Regions from separate parts of the Brevibacillus sp. 7WMA2 genome, predicted to be linked through region 3. Evidence: riboswitches for the same ligand, from Rfam matches in the RefSeq annotation. Region 3 holds a riboswitch; each other region holds the start of a gene.
The links. Region 3 has a riboswitch for S-adenosylmethionine ahead of metK (methionine adenosyltransferase). Riboswitches for the same ligand answer to the same signal wherever they lie in the genome.
Positions count from the first base shown of each region.

Region 1 (5,177 bases), 1.1 Mb from region 3:
GATTGAATTCACGCTTTTCCTGCCGACTATAGGTGGTGATGTCTTTCCCTGCAAAGTGAATTTGTCCATCTGTAGGCTGGTACAATCCGACCGCTGTGCGTCCCAGCGTTGATTTCCCGCTTCCGCTTTCGCCCACCAGTCCAAAGGTTTCGCCTGCTTTAATAGACAGCGTAATGTCATCGACCGATTTCACTGTTTGCTCAGAGCCTAAGGAAAAGTATTTTTTTACATTGCGTAATTTCAACAGAGTTTCAGATTGTTCTTTTTCTTCTGTAACTTCTAAGCTTCGCACCATTTCTCACTCCCTCCCTGCTACTCTACATTCTTGTTGGCGTGGAGCCCTTGGGTCATGCAGCCAGCAGTTCGCCTGATGTGTAGCTGAAAATGTGGTCGGTTGCGGGAGATGATCCAGGCAAATTTCCATCGCATGTGGACAGCGAGGAGCGAATGGACATCCTTTTGGCGGAGCAAATAAATCTGGTGGTGCTCCATCAATCGGGACTAATCGATGCTTCCCGGCTTGTTCCAGCTTTGGCACCGAGTCTAATAGCCCTTTTGTATACGGGTGTCCCGGCGATTCAAATAACTCATCGACTGTCCCTGTTTCTACGATTTTTCCAGCATACATCACTACCACCCGCTGAGCCACTTCTGCAACGACTCCTAAATCATGCGTGATCATAATGATCGAGGTACTGGTTGTTTGTTGTAATTCAAGCAGCAAGTCAAGAATTTGTGCTTGAATGGTCACGTCCAATGCGGTTGTTGGCTCATCAGCGATCAATAGCTGTGGATTACAGGCAATCGCAATCGCAATTACGACCCGCTGGCGCATTCCTCCCGAGAATTCATGCGGATATTGATGATAGCGCTTCTCTGCTTCTGGGATGCCTACTTGCCGCAACAGATCAATCGTTTTTTGCTGTGCCGCCTGTTGGGAGAGCCCTTGGTGTTTTCGTAAGCCCTCCGCAATTTGCTTGCCGATTTTCATCGTAGGATTTAGTGATGTCATTGGGTCTTGAAACACCATTCCTATTTTAGAACCCCTAATCTCCTGCAATTCCTTTTTAGACAAACCTGTCATTTCCTGTCCAGCAAAGCGAATAGAGCCTTCTGTCCTAACACCGCTTCCTGCCTTAACCATCCCCATGATTGCCTGCGCTGTAACTGATTTGCCACAGCCGCTCTCACCGACGATGGCTACCACCTCTCCTTTGTCCACATAAAACGAAATCCCACGAACCGCCTTAACCTCACCGCCATATGTCGTAAACCCAACTTCCAGCTCATCTATCTCTAGCAAATGTCCCATGATTATCCCTCCCTTCTACTTTTTACTTTTAGGATCAAGTGCATCCTGTAAGCCATCTCCGAAAGCATTAAAGGCAAACATCGTTAGTGAAATAGATAAGCCCGGGAAAAACAGTCTCCACCACTGGCCATTTAAAATCACGCCTATACCATCATTAGCCATCGTTCCCCAGCTAGCACTCGGTGCTTGTACCCCTAAACCAAGAAAGCTTAAAAAGGATTCAGCAAAGATCGCCTGAGGTATCGTAAAAGTCAGATTCACGATGATAATTCCTAAGGCATTTGGCAACAGATGCTTCCAAATAATTTTGGCGTGTGAGGTTCCTAGCTTTTCGGCCGCTAGTACAAACTCTTGTTGTTTTAACTGCAAGACCTGACCACGTACCAAACGAGCCATGCCAACCCAGCCTGTAACAGAAAGGGCGATAATGATAGTGGACAGTCCAGGCTCTAGCACCACCATCAATAAAATCACAACCAGTAAATAAGGAATGCCATATAAAACCTCGACAATACGCATCAGGATGCTGTCAATACGATCCCCTACCCTACCGCGTCCTGCCATATAACCCGAGACTCCACCGACAGCTACGCCAATCAATAAGTCGATGGTTGCTGCGATACAGCCGATAAAAAGAGAAATCTGTCCACCTGCCCAGGTGCGCGCCCACATATCTCGTCCTAAATCATCTGTCCCAAACCAATGAGTACCGGAAGGCTTGAGATTTCCAAGCATCAAATCTTGTTTTTCTGGACTGAAGGCTACTAGATGTGGACCGATCAGCGAAAGCATGACCACAAGGATTAATAAACTGAAACCAAGCATCGCCAGCTTGTTTTGTATGATTTTTCGTAGCATTTCTTTGCCATAGCTTAGGCTAGGACGATCTATCTGATGCTTCTCAAAAACTCGTTTATCCACAGGTCGAAAAAGATGATCTTGTTCAGAATGCAGTGAAGATTGCGCCATCTGTTAGTCCCCCTTGCTCGTTAGCTTAATTCTTGGGTCCACCAGTCGGTATGACACATCGATCAAAAACAACGACAAGATCAGGACCGTGCTATAAAAAACCGTTGTTCCCATCACAACTGGGTAATCACGATTAAAGATGCCATCTACGAAATACTTGCCAATGCCTGGAATGGCAAAGATTTTTTCAACTACAAACGTGCCCGTAATCAGCGCTGCAAACAACGGACCGATAAAGGTTAACACTGGTATCAAGGCGTTACGAATGCCATGCTTTACCACGATTGCAAACGTAGGTAAGCCTTTTGCCTCTGCCGTCTTCATGTAATTCTGACTAAAAACCTCAAGCATGCTAGCCCGAACAAAGCGGGCGATAATAGCCATAGGACCGACCGCTAATGTAACAGACGGCAGGATTGAATGTTTCCATGATCCCCAGGAGGCAGCCGGCAAAAGCTTCCACTCAACCGCAACTAATTTGATTAGCAGTGGAGCCAGGATGAAGCTTGGGACAGAAATCCCTATGATCGCAATAAACATCGAAACGTAATCCAACCATTTATGATGATAAAGGGCTGCGATAATTCCTAAGGAAATACCAAGAAATAAAGCTAAAAATAACGCTTGTAGACCTAGTGTTGCCGATACAGGAAATCCAGAAGCAATCAATGTATTTACATCACGTGATTTTGATTGTATGGAAGGTCCTAAATCCAACTGGGCCAAATCCTTTAGATATAACAAATATTGCTGTGCCATTGGTTTATCCAGATTATATTTTTCCCGCATATTTTGGACGACATCAGCCGGCAGCATTTGCGAATCAGTAGCAAATGGATCACCCGGTATAAGATGCATAATGACAAAGGTTAGTGTCACAATAATCCATAATGTTATGAGCATGGTACATATTCTTTTTAACAGATACATACGTAAGTTCCCCCACTTTTCTCTAATACCCTATTTTTATATCGGAATACTTGGTTATATGCTTGCAAGGATACATTTTTTCCTCTTTGACCGCCCTTTGTGATTCATTTGTCTGTGAAAAACCTATGCAAAAAAGCCCTTCTCTCTAAGAAGAAGGGCTTCATGTCTATGTATCTGCCATTCTCCTTATCTCTCAGAAATACTTCTGCTGGATTTAGCACCTTTTGAATGAATCAAGGTTGCCGGGTTTCATAGGGCCAGTCCCTCCACCGCTCTTGATAAGAAGTTGTTATAAAATTATCGGATTCAATTTATACATTATCATATCATCGTTACTTGAAATGTCAATAGAACCACCCTTGTTTTTACTTTTGTTTATTTTTGTTAGCAGTCATTTTTTTATAGAAATAGTAGAATACAAAAAAACCTCCAAAACCTGGAGGCTAAGCATCTATTTCGTTTTGTCTTTTTCTTTTTTGGTAAGTAGCTTTTCAAACAAATCTCCTAGGTCAAAACCCAGTTCCTTTTTCAATTGCTCCTGTTTTTGCTGATCTTTTGTTTCCTCTCGCATTTCTAATAACAAAGTCATCTCATCCAAAGCCTTCTGATCCAAAAGATTCTTTTCCTTGGCAGAGGATTCGGCTTCACTTTTAGTACCTGCTGATTTTGACGAATCCATTGAATTCCCGTCTGCTGAAGATTCCTTTTTAACAGTTCCCTCCTGCGAAGCTCCTTGAGAATTGCTGCCCTTTTGCGGCGTTATAGTAAAAAATGCAATTATAGCAAATAGTAACGTGACAGAAGCAATCGAATAAAACATAACTTTCGTCGAAAATCCCAATAACCACGTAAAAATCGGAGGCCCCAACGCTACTCCTATAAACCGGACACCATTATACAAAGACGTAATCATACCACGCTCTGTCTTTGTAACCGCTCCAATGATCATAGAATTGAGGCAGGGCAGAATCATGCCGGTTCCTACGCTACCAAATACAAGAATTCCTATTAAGAAGTACACGTTAGAAACAAAGCTTGCCCCAGCATAAGAAATGGTCAGTAAGAGCATCCCTGCAATAATAAAGTAGCGCATTACCGTTAGTCTCTTTTTAATAATAGCTCCTGTTATAAATGCCATAATGCTCAGAGCCAGCAGGGGAATAGCTAAAAAGGCACCTTTTAGAATACCATCAATCTGATAGGTCTCCTCCAATAAATCCGATAGATAAAAAAGCACACCAAATAGCGTAGACAAGCATATGCTACCAATAAAAAAGGCTGGAATGAGCCATTTTCCATTTTGTTTAAATATCTGGCCAATCGAGCCAAGGTACTCTTTAACTGATTTGGGTTGCTTGTTTTGCTTCTTTTCCTTTACCAATAGCAAAAAAATAGTTAGAACTACTGCACATATGACCGGAAAAGCTAAAAAGACTGCGTACCATGTCCATAAGGCGAATAGAGCGCCTAAAATTGGGCTTAACACTTTACCCAACCCGTTAGAGGTTTCCAATAGTCCAAGCGCTTTACTTTCGGAGGCACCATCAAATAAGTCTCCTACTAAAGCCATAGCTATGGGTGATGTTCCCGCTGCACCTATTCCCTGTAACACCCTTCCACAAATAATTAACCAGTAGGGATTGGTTAACCATAGGGACGCTAAGCCTGCAAGCAATCCGCCTGCGCCATATAACGTTAAAGCGATCGTTATGACCACTTTGCGATTAAATCGGTCAGATAGATAGCCAGCCAATGGAATAATGATTCCGGCCGCAATAGAAAAAGCAGTAATTAAAAAACTGGTTTGAAAAGAAGTTAAGTGCAATTCCGATTTCATTGTTGGCAATATGGGAATTAACATTGAATTTCCAAGTACCATAACCAATGGAACACCTGTTAATCCTATGAGGTTTTTCTTGTTATTTTGCGCTTGAGCCATCATACGTCCTCTTTTCTTAAACGATCA
Region 1 covers NZ_CP048799.1:2,376,750-2,381,926, forward strand. The annotation lists gene GOP56_RS09400 (ABC transporter ATP-binding protein) at 1-295, opposite strand, end outside; gene GOP56_RS09405 (ABC transporter ATP-binding protein) at 299-1,312, opposite strand; gene GOP56_RS09410 (ABC transporter permease) at 1,328-2,281, opposite strand; gene GOP56_RS09415 (ABC transporter permease) at 2,285-3,211, opposite strand; SAM riboswitch class I at 3,395-3,496, opposite strand; gene GOP56_RS09420 (MFS transporter) at 3,663-5,153, opposite strand.
Region 1: another riboswitch for S-adenosylmethionine. It lies ahead of GOP56_RS09415 (ABC transporter permease); the one in region 3 lies ahead of metK (methionine adenosyltransferase).

Region 2 (5,177 bases), 230 kb from region 3:
TTCATTGGTATCGTGAAAACGTACTTTTGCCATGAAGAAGGACCTCCTAATGTTGTAATCTTATGAATTATTTATTTAATCAGACTAAATTAAATGGCAATACCAGACGCTTTTGCAGATAAATTACCTACTTGCAATAAGCGCAGTTGATATTCAAATAGAAATTCAAAAGCTTCTATATGTCTTTTTGCTTCAAAATCATTACGACCCCAGGCATATATTCCGTGGTTGCGGATTAACACGCCGGGTACATCAGGCTTGATCGCCTCTTTAATGGCCGCTGCTAACGTAGGGATATCTGCATAGTTTTCTACAATCGGGACGGTAAGAAGAGCGTTTTCCTCCCAAATGCCCAGTCCTTTGATTAATTCCTGACCATGAATAGTAAAGCTTTGCTTTTGCGCATACACCTCGGAAATCACATTGTTGGCAATCGTGTGTACATGAAAGCAAGCGCCAGCATCAGGAATGCTTTGGTAGACAACAGCATGCACTAATGTTTCGGCAGAGGGCTTCAAATTGGTAGGTTCTACAGAATTGCAATCGCCGTCAACGATCAAGTAATCTTCTGGCGATAGTTTGGTTTTATCTTTGCCACTGGCGGTCACAGCAAATTGTAAGGGTACATCGCTGATTTTAATAGAGAGGTTTCCGCTTGTGCCCGGAAACCAATCTCTTCTAGCAAACGTTAGCTTTACCTCATCTAATTTTTTAAAAGCGGCGGTGCGCTGTTCAAGTGTTGTTGTCATAGCACAATCCCCTCCTGTTTGGCCCTAATGGCTTTAATAATTGAAATCACATCATAAAAAGTAGTAAATGGTTTATGTGATAAATTTTCTTCCTGACATTTTTCCAGTAGGAAGGAACGGGCAATGACAAAATCAGCAATTCGAGACCCTTCCAAGTCAGTGATACTATCCCCAATAACAACACGTGTATAAGAAGTAGCATCATAGCTTCTAATAATGGTAGTTTTACACATTCCGCAATCTGTTTGGCAATGCTCATCGCAGGTATGCGGCCACGTAATTTTTATTCTCTCTTTGCTAAAATCACTGCCATTACAATAAATTGGGCCATCAAGCTGAAACGGAGCAAGAATCGGATGAACAAAAAAATCGATACCTCCGCTTGTAATGAGCAGAGTCACGTTTTCCTGCCGGCAATAATCCACAAACTCTGCAAAACCAGGGCGGATGCGGGCATTCTCTACAGCAAATTGAGTGATTTCATGTTCGAGTGAAGAGGGAAGCAGGGAAAACAGCTTTCCTACGCCTTCTCTAATGGATATTTGTTGTGTCAAAATTTGTTCGGTTAACTCTTCCCAGCCTGGGGGATGAAAGTGGCGCATGATTGCCACAATATTGTCTTTTTCTGTAATCGTTCCATCGAAATCGCAAAAAAGCACAAGCTGTTTCGTCATGCAGAACCTCCCCATTTTTCTAGTGCTAGTCGCAGTTCATTAGAGTCGGAAGCTGCTGCTGTAAGACTGATTCCATTCACGGATGCATCAATAGCGGCACGGAATGCCCGACCGCCTGCTGTTGCTCCGAGTGGGTGCCCATGAATGCCGCCGCCTGCGTTAACAACCTGATCTAGGCCAAAGTCGGCGTACAGTTGGGGAACCAATCCGGGATGAATACCCGCTGATGGAACAGGGAAGGCAGGTTGCAAGGTGCCGTGTTCCTCGACTAAATGATTAGCTAGCTGAGTAGCCTCGCTCTTATCTAATGCCACATTTCCGTATGGAGAAGGGAATAACACTAAATCAGCCCCGGCTAAACGCAATAGCTTACCGAGCAGGAGCGGAGCGGCAATGCCGTGATCAGGACTAGGATAATAGGCGCCGGCGAGTGCGGGATGCGCCATGATTGGCACTTGAATGTCCGGGTCTTCTGCTAGACGTTGCAGGAGATCGAAGCCAAAAGCAAGTGCATTAAACAAAAGGCAGGAAGCACCTGCATCGACAGCTTGCTTCGCCCGTTCAATAAGCTGTGAGCTAGGCCCTGTAAGGTTAGCGGCATACAAGACAGGCTTGCCGGTTTGTTCTGCAATTTCATCTGAGATGGCTTTGAAGCGTTTGATACGTTGGATAAATGGAGCTTTATCATCAGCAAAGAAAATTTCATCATCCTTAATCAAATCAAGGCCGCCTTCTGCTTGGGCACGAAACTGCACTTCTAGTTCCTCTAGTGACAAACCTGTGCATGATTTAAAAATACTCATTAATAATGGACGATCATGCACACCGGTTATTTCCCGTATTCCTTTTATGCCGAATTTTGGACCCTGAAAGCCTTGTAAAAAAGAAGGAGGAAGCTGAATGTCTACCAGCTTGATTTTCCCGTCCATTGATAGTTTGCCAAATACCCCTGTAAGAAGAGAAGGGATATCCTGTGTAAAGCATATGGTTGGATAACTAATCGTGATATAACCTCGTGTTTCACCTGACGAGGTGGATTCAAGAGGAGATACATCCGCTACTTCACCTAAATAGGGGCGTAGCTGCTCCTGCTTTGCCAGAGGAAGGTCCGTCCATGAGCCTACTGTCATACCAACTGCAATACCTTCCGCTTTTTTTTGTAAATCCTTTGCTTGAGTTAAATAGGTTACGAGGATTCGATCTGTACTCATGGATGACCTCCTTGTAGGTAGAGAATTTATCAACTAAAAACGCCCCCTTCAAGAGAAGGAGGCGTCCGATAGACAGATCATCTTCTTCTCTTATCTCTCACATAAATCAGTACAGCACGATTATGTGTAGGATTTAGCACCGTTTCGCATCGTTTATCCCGATGCGAGGGTTGCCGGGCATCATAGGGCCAGTCCCTCCGCCTTCTCTCAATAAGAGCTAGGTAATTGTTGTAATTGTCAAAATTGAAGCTGATTCTTGGAGATCATCTTATCCCTTTTTGTAACATGCGTCAACCCTTTTTATAAATAAAAACTGAGTTGAATAAATTGTTTGACATAACTGGATTACCTGTGTATATTTCTACTAACGATTCATTTATGAGGCTTTAGCTACGCAGGATAGGAACCTGTGTTCATCTACAATTACATATACTTAATGGATACCTTATCCAGAGACGGTGGAGGGACTGGCCCGATGAAACCCAGCAACCGACACATAGCCGCTAACCTGGCATGTGCACGGTGCTAATTCCTGCAGAGACATGTAAAATTCTGGTAGATAAGGGGGAACGTTTTATGAATATGACATGTCAAAACGACCTCTTTTCTTCGGAAAAGAGGTTTTCTTTTTCTTTGGTAAGCAAAGCATGGTGTGAACAGATATGGGCAGAGCATAAGTATTGGGTCATGATGAGGTGTTATCAAAAATATAAGCAAATCTCACAAGCATTTCGGGATCAAGTAAAAACGTCTCGCGAAACAGGAGAACGCGATTGGAGTATATTTGCAGAACAGTTATTACATGAATTTCAGAAGATGCGAAAACTGCCTATTGATTCAGGCAATGCCTGTAATGCCTTGAGTCATGCATTCGGTCATCTGCGCGGAAAACTTACGGAGCAAGAAAGCGGCTCCTGGCATGTCTTATTGCAAAGGAACTGGGAGGAAGCTCATCGTATATTGTTCTTGCTTGCTATGGAATATGGTGATGATTATTTGTCGCGGTCTCGCCTATTTTCACCGGAGGCTCCTAGCAGTCACACATGGATTCGGTTTCGTGGCAAAGATTTTTTTATTGCAAAGGATTTGGGGCAGTGGAAGATTCTTGAGCCATGGGAAGTTTGGGAGCGAGTCGGCGTGTATCAAGTTAACCTATTAACCAAATATCGCTTATTAGCCAATCTAGGAGGAATCGTTCATCCCCTGGCACATTACGATCAATACATCAACCGAGACTAGAGTGGTAAAAGGAGAGGAAAAGATATGGGGTATCAAGCGTTATCGGTTCAAGAATCCATTTTATACGTACAGAATCAGGGAACGATTTTTACACAAGCTGCGCCTCTTGTTAGCCGAGAAATTGGTGATGGCAATTTAAATTTGGTTTTTAGAATAACGGATGAAGAGACCGGTAAAAGTGTCATTGTGAAGCAGGCTTTGCCTTATGCCCGCGTGGTTGGCGAATCATGGCCGTTAACGCTGGACCGATCTCGGATTGAAGCAGAGGCGCTCAAAATTCAGCGAGAGCTGGTAGGAGATTTAGTACCTGAGGTATACCATCACAATTCGGAGCTGGCTTTGACGATTATGGAGGATGTAGGTGATCATAAGCTACTCCGTGCAGGCCTTATTGAGGGAGAGATATACCCGCATTTCGCTAAACATATTGGAACTTTTCTAGCTCATACCTTATTTTTTACCTCTGATCTTGGAATGAATCCTTTTGCTAAAAAGGCTAATGTGAGTAGGTTCATTAATCCAGAGCTATGTAAAATTACGGAGGATCTTGTATTTACTGATCCATATGAGGACCATGACACCAATCATTTTAATCCGCTTATCCGCCAAGACGTAGAAGCAATATGGGGGAATCACGCATTACGTCGAGAGATTGCTAAGCTAAAATACGACTTTTTGACACGAGCAGAAGCTTTGTTGCATGGTGATCTGCATACAGGCAGTATTTTTGTCACCAAAACAAGTACAAAGGTGATTGATCCCGAGTTTGCTTTTTATGGGCCAATAGGTTTTGACATTGGGGCTATCATCGCTAATCTTGTCTTAAATTATGCAGGACAGCACGGCCTCCAAGCCGACATAGAGAAACGGGAGCAGTATCGTTTTTACTTATTGGATACGATAGAAAACGTCTGGAATGAGTTTGTATCGCAATTCGTTCGTCTGTGGCATAAAAAAGCGGAGGAGCGTAGTGCGCATGTTCCTGATTTTTGGCAGGATTATGTATCTCAGGTCTTACAGGATACGGCAGGATATGCTGGGTGCAAAATCCTAAGACGCGTGATTGGACTGGCGGGTGTAGCTGATTTAAATAGAATTGAACAAGAGGAGCTTCGAGCAGAAGCCGAAAGACTGGCATTAGAGATCGGCCAATCCTTCATTCTCAATCGTAAGCATTTGGCAGAAATCACAGATATCACGGCGATCGTGCGAGAGATTACGGTTGAACGGGAGCAGGTCCTACAAAAGTAAAGTGGCAATCAAACAGAGTCATCTGCTGTCCTGCTAAACAGGGCAAGCAGGTG
Region 2 covers NZ_CP048799.1:3,226,109-3,231,285, reverse strand. The annotation lists gene GOP56_RS13500 (cupin domain-containing protein) at 1-33, opposite strand, end outside; gene GOP56_RS13495 (methylthioribulose 1-phosphate dehydratase) at 90-749, opposite strand; gene GOP56_RS13490 (2-hydroxy-3-keto-5-methylthiopentenyl-1-phosphate phosphatase) at 746-1,423, opposite strand; gene GOP56_RS13485 (2,3-diketo-5-methylthiopentyl-1-phosphate enolase) at 1,420-2,634, opposite strand; SAM riboswitch class I at 2,722-2,851, opposite strand; SAM riboswitch class I at 3,077-3,200, shown strand; gene GOP56_RS13480 (DUF1722 domain-containing protein) at 3,211-3,873, shown strand; gene mtnK (S-methyl-5-thioribose kinase) at 3,898-5,124, shown strand.
Region 2: another riboswitch for S-adenosylmethionine. It lies ahead of GOP56_RS13480 (DUF1722 domain-containing protein); the one in region 3 lies ahead of metK (methionine adenosyltransferase).

Region 3 (5,177 bases):
CGTCTCTTCTAGATGTAAAGACATACTGATATCCTGCTTCCTTTGCCGAGTCAATCACAATCTTGCTTTTATAGCCTTGGGGTAAGGAGAGAGAGGCTATAGGCTTTTTCACAAGTTGCTCTAAGCCTATTTTCGACATCTTAAAATCAACAAATAAACGACTTTGGTACTCTTCCTCATTCTCTGCACGTTGGAATTCTTCTAGATATACAGGCTCTGTTCCCGCTTTCTGTACTCCCCACTCATCCAGCTCTTTATGCTCATGTAAACTGAATGTGTGCGAGCCAATATCAACTAAGCCGGAAGCCAGCATTTCGTCAATTTGTTGATAAGCTAAAGGAACGGTCATATTTTCTCGCTTTCGATCCATGGTATCTCGCAATCTACCTGCAATTACAAAAGATGCAGATGGATACCCATATTTGGAAAGCAACGGATATGCATGTGTGTAATAACTTTCATAGCCGTCATCAAACGTAAATAAAACTGCATTCTCCTTGGCAGTTACGCCTGTTTGCATAAAAGTAAAAAACTCTCTTAGGCTAATAGGATGAAAGTTATGTTCCTTTATAAATTGTAAATGCTCACCAAACTGCTCTGGTGTTATTACAAATGGCTTATTACTGTCACGGTCAATGTGATGATAATTCAAGATGACAACCTTGTCTTTATACCATCTCTCGTTTGATAGCTTTTCCTCTGGTTTACTAATTCTAGAAGGAATTTGCTCTACGTCTGGCCCTTTAGGTTCTAATGAATGAGACGTATGATCCCCCGTCTTTTGTTGCACATAATCCGTATTTTCTATCCCTACATTCTCTGGTCTAAACCAATACACAAGGATAGAAAACAGCAGAAGAAGAAGGAAAAAGACGAGAAAGAAAGGTTTTTTCTTCATGATGCGCCCATGTTCCTTTCGATCTTATTATAGTGCTTTTCGACAAAGATTTACAGAATCCTCTACGTAGTCTACCCCATTGAAGTTGTACTTGCCTAGCCTTTTTCGCAATTTTCATAAGAAAAAAGAAGCCCAGGAAAATCCTAGGCTTCTCTGTATTTTTTACAGGCTAGCAGCGTCTTTTTTTAGATCTTCTGCTTTATCTGTACGCTCCCATGGTACATTCAGATCATTGCGTCCGAAATGACCATATGCTGCGGTTTGTTTATAGATCGGACGGCGTAGGTCTAATTGCTTAATAATGCCTGCTGGGCGCAGATCAAAGTGCTTGCGAACCAATGCTACCAAATCAGATTCCGCAATTTTTCCTGTTCCAAATGTATTTACAGCGATAGATACCGGTTGAGCTACCCCGATTGCATAAGCTACCTGTACTTCGCAATGTTCAGCAAGACCTGCAGCTACAATGTTTTTCGCTACATAGCGAGCTGCATAAGCACCAGAACGGTCTACTTTTGTAGGATCCTTACCGGAGAATGCACCACCGCCATGACGAGCATAACCGCCATACGTATCTACGATGATTTTACGACCAGTTAAACCGGCATCCCCTTGAGGACCACCGATAACGAAACGTCCGGTTGGGTTAATGAAGTATTTCGTTTGATCGTCTAACAGATTTGTAGGAACGATCGGTTTAATTACTTGCTCCATTAGATCCTTTTTAATCTGATCTAGTTCTACTTCTGGAGCATGTTGAGTAGAAATAACAATTGTATCGATGCGAACTGGTTTATCGCCATCGTATTCAACAGTTACTTGCGTTTTACCATCTGGACGAAGGTATTCAAGCGTACCATTTTTACGCACTTCTGTCAGACGACGCGCCAACTGGTGAGCCATGCTGATTGGAAGAGGCATTAATTCTGGTGTTTCGTTGCAAGCATAACCAAACATTAGACCCTGGTCACCTGCACCGATTGCTTCGATTTCAGCATCAGTCATGCTACCTTCACGTGCTTCCAACGCTTGGTCAACACCTAGTGCGATATCTGCTGATTGCTCGCCGATTGCAGTAATAACACCGCATGTATCTGCATCAAAACCATATTTTGCACGATCGTAACCAATTTCACGAATCGTATCTCTTACTAGCTTTTGGATATCTACATATGTAGAAGTTGTGATTTCACCTGCCACAAGTACTAATCCGGTGGTAACAGATGTCTCGCATGCTACACGAGCATTCGGATCTTTAGATAAGATCGCATCAAGAATAGAATCAGAAACTTGGTCACAAATCTTATCTGGATGTCCTTCAGTAACGGACTCAGATGTAAACAAGCGACGCCCTTTTTGCAATTCCATACTTAAAACCTCCTTCAACTGGAAACATGATATATAGTATGTTTGCCGAGCCAGGTTTCCATCACGACAAAAAGAAAAACCTTTCCCTCCGCTGAGGAAAAGGTTGCTTTTCTAATGCGTTCCTTAACCCTCTTATCGGCCAGAGTGAGTCTAACTATTTAGATAGTTATCCTTTCTCTGCTGGTTAGCACCGCTCAAAACGGTTGCCGGGCTTCATTGGGCCAGTCCCTCCACCTACTCTGGATAAGAGTAATATCCATGATTTATAGAATAATCTTTTTTTAGAAGGGTGTCAATGTACTTTTGTAAAAAAACCCGGCATTTTACAATTGGAAGGATTTAGCTAATACAGTGACCATTTCCCCACGTTTCACAGGACGATCTGGCTTAAAGGTTCCATCCTGATAACCGTGTAACCAGCCATAGTGTGAAAGTGTTTCGATTGCAGCCACCGCCCAATGTGAATGAGGGACATCACGATAAGAAGTATTGGACGATCTTGACACGTTTATTTTTTTAGCACGCGCAATCATCAAAGCCATTTCTGCTCGATTAACAGGTCGATCCGGTTCAATTTTCCCATTGAAGCCACTCATAATTCCCAACTGAGAAGCCTGTAACAAGCTCTCATATGCCCAATGCTTCTTATCTAAATCCTTATAGGTATTAAGACCTATTCGACCAGTTGGAAGCTTTTTGGCCTTCATCGAGCGAAGGAGCATGTCTGCGAATTCAGCTCGCGTCATATTAGCATCTGGACGGAAGCTATACGTATTAGGTACGGTAATGACTCCACGTTGAGTTAAACGACCTATATCATTTCTAGCCCAATGCCCATGTATGTCTCGAAAGCCGCCGTACATTTCCTGACGAGTCAATGTAAATCGATACGCATCATAGCGGAATGGCGTAGTACTGGTCAGCTTTATATAGTATGTCCCTGCAGCTAATTTTTTTTCAAAGACAATGCTATTATCTTGTCCGAAAACCTTTTCCGCTCGAATTGCATATTTCATATCGCGACTATCGTAAATACTCATCATGATCTTTACCTGTGGCGGTACATAAGGTGCCCGAATGGTAACATACGTTTCTTTTGGAACCGAAAATGTAAACCAATCGTTATCTGCTTCTGAAGGAATTGTGCCTGTAATTAGACTGTTATCCCCTAGTTTTGTAGCTAAACGATAAGTATCGTTTGGTTCATTTGGGTCTTTTCGTTCAGGCATATAATTTAGCTGAAAAAAGTACTCGCCGCTCACAGCAGCAGGATAGCTGTTCTGAATTTGGAACAAATAGCGACCTGGCGTGACGTTCATCTCTAGGCTTTTTAATGGATCAGTGGGCGAGCTGCTATTAAGGGAAATTCCGCCAGATGTCTTATCGCGTTCTTTACGCACCTTAATTTCCGGGTCTAATCGTAGAGTATCTGTATCCACTCGCAGATAAAGCTTGCCTGGATCACGTACAAAATAGGAAAACCAATCAACGTCCTGTGCTGTGTGAAAATTCCCCTTGATCTCAATGTTATTACCTGGAGGCAGGGGTCGGACTTGATCAATACTATTATTTGGCTCATATCGATCAGGTGCAATGGCAAAACGATTGGTAATGGTATAGCGTAAAGTGCTAGACACCGCAGACCGTTGGAAGTGAATGTGAACCTTGCCCGGCTTCACTGCAATTGTTGCAGTGGCTTTATTACCAAGATAATACGTATCCTGAGGCTTTCCATCCTGATAAACACTAGCCGCCAATGGAGCCTGCGTATCCACGGAAACCTCTGCTTTTAATTCTAAGGTTCCCTCATAAGGAATATCCGTGTAAAACCAATCGCTCTTATCTTTGTCGCTTAGAGTGCCGTGAATCTGACTTTCCATGGGGAATGCGGCTGCGGTACGCTGTGTATTGTTTGGCTCATTTATATCCTCAGGCAGTCTACTCATTACTGCCTTCTGAACATTTAAAAGACCATATCCTGTCCGCCTGTCCCATCTCACTCCATTTAATTTCGTTGCTGAATGGTACAGAAGCTGGCGTACCTCCAACGGTTTCATATTTGGGTTCCTAGCAAGAATTAACGCCGCCGCACCAGCTACCTGAGGAGCCGCTGCAGAGGTGCCCTTCATCGAATCGTACCCGCCACCTCTTGTTGTCGTATACACGTTCACGCCTGGGGCTACTAGGTTAATTTCTGGTCCAAAATTAGAACGGCTATGGATGGTATTAGAGTTCGTAACGGCACCAACCGCAATCACCGTAGGAAAAGCAGCAGGATAGTTAACACGACTCCCTTCATTTCCAGTAGCCGCTACAACAACAACTCCCCTATCCTCTGCAAAATCTATTGCATCCTCCAGTGCCTTCGAATAATATAGTGCGCTGGCGGACATCAAAACAACTTTGGCTCCTTCATTAACTGCTCGTCTAATTCCCGCTGCTAAACGATCAGATGATGAAAGTCCTTTTTTATCCAAAATTTTAATAGGCAATATTTTAGCGTTCCATAAAACCCCTGTTACCCCTAAACCGTTGTTTCCTTTAGCTCCCAATATCCCGATCACATTGGTGCCATGCCCGTTTAAATCTGAAGCACTTTCCTCTTGCACTAAATTAATAGTAGGCAACAGATTGTCCTTCAAATCTGGATGGGAAGAGTCTACCCCGGAATCAAGTACCGCAATTTTAATCGCTGTATTGCTGTTGACGATCCCCCAAGCCTCCACTGCCTTAATCTGCGTTAAATGAAGCTGTTTTGAAAAGTAGGGATCGTTCGGCATCGCGGCTGCTTGGGCAGGCTTTTCACCAACCGTAAAAGCAAGTAAAGTAACAACAACCGGAATAATCATTCTTTTTGTCAACTGTGTATATCGCATATGGTGCCCTTTCCTCCTTCTCCTGTAAAGAAGTA
Region 3 covers NZ_CP048799.1:3,458,576-3,463,752, forward strand. The annotation lists gene GOP56_RS14515 (polysaccharide deacetylase family protein) at 1-898, opposite strand, end outside; gene metK (methionine adenosyltransferase) at 1,061-2,266, opposite strand; SAM riboswitch class I at 2,396-2,516, opposite strand; gene GOP56_RS14525 (S8 family peptidase) at 2,590-5,142, opposite strand.

Region 4 (5,177 bases), 2.1 Mb from region 3:
CCTATTTCATCTATCTTTTAATGAAAACGAAAACCTAACAAGCTACTAATATAATATTCTTTGGGGTTTTTTGTAGTAACTCGTAGGGCACATCTTGTGCTTATAGATAAAAAAGGAGATCAATCTATGAAACGTTTCATGAATGTAATGATTATTTTTGTACTATTGTTTGTTTTTGCAGGTTGCAGCCAGAAGGAATCGGCTTCAGTAGCAAGTAAGCAGGAAGGAGCATCCCAACAAGCAGGGGACACTGAGTTTAAAACGGTAAAAACCTCCCGCGGAGAAGTGAAAATTCCTGTACATCCAAAACGTGTTGTTGACCTTGCTTATGCAACCGAAGAATTATTAATTATGGGGATCAAGCCTGTGATGTCTACTTCAGGCCCTGATTTGCCGGATTATTTAAAAGGGAAGCTTGACGGAGTAGCGTTAGTTGAAACTAGTTCAGTTAAAGTAGAAGACGTAATGGCCTTACAACCGGATTTGATTCTTACAAGCAACCGCACTGAAAAGCTTTACGATCAGCTTACGCAAATTGCACCAACCGTTCAACTGGAAGGAGACTTTTACACTTGGCGTGAAAGATTCCCGGAAATGGCAAGTATTTTAGGCAAAGAAAAAGAAATGAACGAATGGCTTGCTCAATATGATGCAAAAGCGAAACAAATTGGGGATGAAATTAAAAAGCAATCGAAGGATGCAACCTTTGCTCTATATGTAACAAACGCTTCCCAATATCGTATCTATGGTAAGGCGCTTTTAGGAGATGTTTTATTTACTGATTTAGGCTTGCCTATGGCAGAAGGAGCTCCGAAAGAAAAGCTTGTAGAAATCGTATCGCTTGAAAATCTGTATAAGTTTGATCCAGACTATATTTTCTTAGGATTATACGGTAGCAATCTCGCTGTGGCACAGAAAAAGCTGGATGATATGCAGAAATCAGAGCTTTGGGGTAAGCTAAAAGCGGTTAAAAATGGACATGTTTATATGCTAGACAACCCTACATGGTCTCTTGGAACCTTCCCGCTTGGAAAAGAGAAAGCGATTGAAATGGTTCGTGATCTTGTTTTAAAAAAAAAGAACTAAAGAGTTTATTTCATTCAATGAAGCACGATAAAAATATGTGCTAGAACGTAAAGCTACCTTTTCTTTATGGAAGGTAGCTTTTTACGTTTCACCATGAAAGAACTGTTGTGAGAACAACAAGAATGAAGGAAGATAGATAGTGAATCAAAAGATGATAGGTCTTATTAGTTTTGTTTCGGCGAAGATACATAAACGCTTAGATTGATAGCTAAGGATAAAAATGACCAATAGAAAAAGCAGTAGGTTATACCTACCGCTTTTTTCATTCTACGTATTTCGTTTTCCTGACATTTATTATAACGATATTTTGAAATAAGTAGCATAACTCGTGTGAGTTGCTAGTGATGCAAGGTGAATAACCACTAGGATGTCTTGAATATAGCTTCTTCTTTCTCATTCAGTGGTTTTATGATACTAGCTTTTTTGGCATTCGATGAAAAACGTGGAAAGTTAATCACGATTGACACGATACCGCAAACAGCAACTAGCAATGGATAAAAAGCAAATGGCAATAGTTCGATTGGTGAGAGTGCAGCAAATCCTGCTGCTGTTAACATTTGAGCCCCGTAAGGAATGATCCCTTGTACGCTGCACGAAAATAAATCTAGTAAGCTTGCAGATTTTCTTGGATCGATTTCATATTGATCTGAAATATTTTTAGCAAGCGGACCTGCGAAAAGGATAGCGATTGTATTATTAGCTGTGCACATATTTGTCAGGCTCACAAGACCAGCAATACCAAATTCTGCGCCTTTTTTTGAGCGAATATTACGCGTCAATACATGTAATAGATATTGAATCCCGCCATTATGTTGAATAATCTCAATCATTCCACCAATGAGCATGGTTAGCAATACAAGCTCCATCATTCCACTAATCCCTAGTGTCACATTTTTGAAGAAAGTGGCAAGTGTGTAGCTTCCATCTATCATTCCGATGACACCTGATAAAACAGTTCCTCCCATTAGAACCACAAGTACATTCCAGCCAAGCAAGGCCGCAAGCAGCACTCCTGCATAAGGTAACACTTTGACCCAATTGAAGGTTCCAACTGTAATATTTGTATGACTTCCTAATGTAAGCACGATTAATAGGATGCAAGTTAAAATGGCCGCTGGTAATACAATTAAAAAGTTGGTTTTGAATTTATCTTTCATTTCTGTTCCTTGCGTGCGTACTGCGGCAATTGTCGTATCCGAAATAAATGATAAATTATCTCCGAACATAGCTCCTCCGACAACAGTAGCCATTGTGAATGCAACAGAGATATCAGTCTGTTGGCTGATTCCTACGGCAATTGGAGCTAATGCAGCAATAGTTCCCATGGATGTCCCCATTGCTAGTGAAATAAATGATCCGATTACAAATAAACCAACAACTAGAAGACCCTGAGGCAAAACGGAAAGGGCTAGGTTTACGGTAGCTTCAACACTACCCATACCTTTAGCTGTTTGAGAAAACGCACCAGCTAATACAAAAATTAATAACATAATAACGATATTTGGATTGCCTGCTCCTTTAGCAAATCGTTCTACCTTTGTGGTAAAACTGTCTTTTCGGTTCATGACTAATGCCACCGTACTCGCGATCAAAATAGCAACAATGATAGGTAGCTGATAAAAATCTCCAGTAATAATTCCAGAGCCAATAAATAGTGCTAAAAATATACCAAGAGGCAATAAAGCCAACGCACTTCCTTTTGTCTGATTCATCAATAACACCCTCTCTATTTCTACCTTTTTCTGAGAAAAAATGAAGAAGACCTCTTCTCGTGAGAAGAGGTCTTATATGGGATAAGAATCACTCTTCTCATCTTTCAAGCACATGCTTGCTGGATTTGGCACAGCACTCTAAATACGAGTCCGCTGCCGAGGCATCAAAGGGCCAGTCCCTCCGCCTCTCTTGATAAGAAGGTTTCATATTTTATTCTCGGATGCTTAAGCTTTTTCTACTTTACTCTTTTCTGAGAAAAATGTCAAATATTTTTTAGTGAAACTTAAATTATGCCGAGGATACTACAGCCTAGCTCCATTTTTTATCATCAATAGATTCTTAAGAAAGACTACTCCGCATATAGGAATGCTTGTACTTGTAGGTAAGCCGGTAATCCCCGATTCCAGTTGATAGGTTAGCAATAGGAGTAGCAAATGGAAATATCGCCCATCAAACGGTATAATAAAAAAAGATGTAATGAAAAAGGGAGTGAATTTGAGTGAAGCAGGATATCATAGAGCGTTTTACAAGATATGTACAGATTGATACACAATCCAATGCACAGAGTCAGACAGTTCCGTCTACACCAGGTCAGCTAGAGCTGGGTAAATTGCTAGTTGAAGAACTAAAGGCGATGGGACTTTCAGAGGTTACGATGGATGCAAATGGATATGTCATGGCGACACTCCCTACAAATACGGATAAGCAGGTTCCCGTAATCGGCTTTTTATCCCATCTAGATACTGCCACGGATTTTACAGGCAAAAATGTTAATCCGCAGGTTCACGAAAATTTTGACGGTAAAGCCATTACGCTAAATAAGGAACGGGGCGTTGTTTTATCACCGGAATTATTTCCAGAGCTACCGTCCTACAAGGGTCACACATTGATTACGACCGATGGGACAACCTTGCTTGGAGCAGATGATAAAGCGGGTATCACTGAAATTATGACCGCCATGGATTATTTGCTAAAGCATCCGGAAATTAAACATGGGAAAATTAGGGTGGCGTTCACTCCTGACGAAGAAATCAGTAGAGGGCCGGCTCATTTTGATGTGGCAGCTTTTGGTGCGAAATTTGCGTACACAATGGACGGAGGGCCACTAGGTGGCTTGGAGTATGAAAGCTTTAACGCCGCAGAACTCAAGCTTACTTTTAAGGGAGTTAGCACGCATCCTGGAACAGCCAAAAATAAAATGCTAAACGCTAGTAAGCTAGCAATGGAATTCCATGCACAACTTCCTGAAGAAGAGGCGCCAGAGTACACAGAGGGCTATGAGGGCTTTTACCATCTTAGCTCAATAAACGGTGATGTCGAACAAAGTAAATCTCAATACATTATTAGAGATTTTGATAAAGATCATTTTCATGCCAAAAAAGAGAAAGTAACAAGCATCGTGAAAAAGATGCAAGAGAAATACGGCGAAGAAAATATCAGCTTTGAACTCAATGATCAATACTACAACATGCGCGATAAAATTGAACCGGTTAAGGAAGTTGTTGACATTGCCTATGAAGCGATGAAAAACCTCAATATCGAGCCGGTAATCAGCCCGATCCGAGGTGGTACGGATGGCTCTCAATTATCATATATGGGTCTGCCAACGCCAAATATTTTTACTGGTGGGGAAAATTATCACGGTAAATTCGAATATGTTTCTGTAGATAATATGGAAAAAGCTGTTCAGGTTATTATCGAGATAGCTCGGTTGTTTGAAGAAAAAGCATGATGAAAGCAAGCTAAAAAGAAATCAAATCCCCTTGGAGTCAACAATTATGAAGTTCCATGCACGCATGGATTCGTTATTGTTGAGCAAAGGGGATTTTGTTTATAAATATGTACTACATAATCTTAGTAATCCCATCAAAATAACGCCGAAAATGACAGTAATGGCAAGGCTTTTCGTCCGCAAAGCTAATAATAGAGTAGGAACTATCGCAATGAGTGTTAGCCAATTCACTCCGATTGAATCACTGCTTTTATCAATGACACTCTCCACAACGAGGGCTGTGAGAATACAAATAGGTATAAAAGAAAGCCATTTAAGTACAGGGGCAGGCAATTGTAAGTTACGGACCACTAAAAATGGCAGAATACGCGGAATTACTGTTACAAATGTACAACCGAGTATGAGAAGAAGAATGGATAGATTAAGGCTCATTTATCAGTCACCACCCCAATAGTAGCTACAATAACCGTCGCTAAAATGACTGCAACGTGTGAAGGGACCAGAAAGGATAAAACCAGCATAGCTATGATCATATATACAACAAGACTGAGAGAATGCTTGAGCTTTGAAGGCTCCATAGATTGCAATTGCAGGACAAGTAAGGCTACAAACATTGCTGTTAAAGCAAAATCCAATCCAAATACCA
Region 4 covers NZ_CP048799.1:189,248-194,424, forward strand. The annotation lists gene GOP56_RS00975 (FecCD family ABC transporter permease) at 1-38, shown strand, start outside; gene GOP56_RS00980 (ABC transporter substrate-binding protein) at 127-1,086, shown strand; gene GOP56_RS00985 (Na+/H+ antiporter NhaC family protein) at 1,449-2,798, opposite strand; SAM riboswitch class I at 2,893-2,998, opposite strand; gene pepT (peptidase T) at 3,299-4,531, shown strand; gene GOP56_RS00995 (AzlD domain-containing protein) at 4,631-4,963, opposite strand; gene GOP56_RS01000 (AzlC family ABC transporter permease) at 4,960-5,177, opposite strand, start outside.
Region 4: another riboswitch for S-adenosylmethionine. It lies ahead of GOP56_RS00985 (Na+/H+ antiporter NhaC family protein); the one in region 3 lies ahead of metK (methionine adenosyltransferase).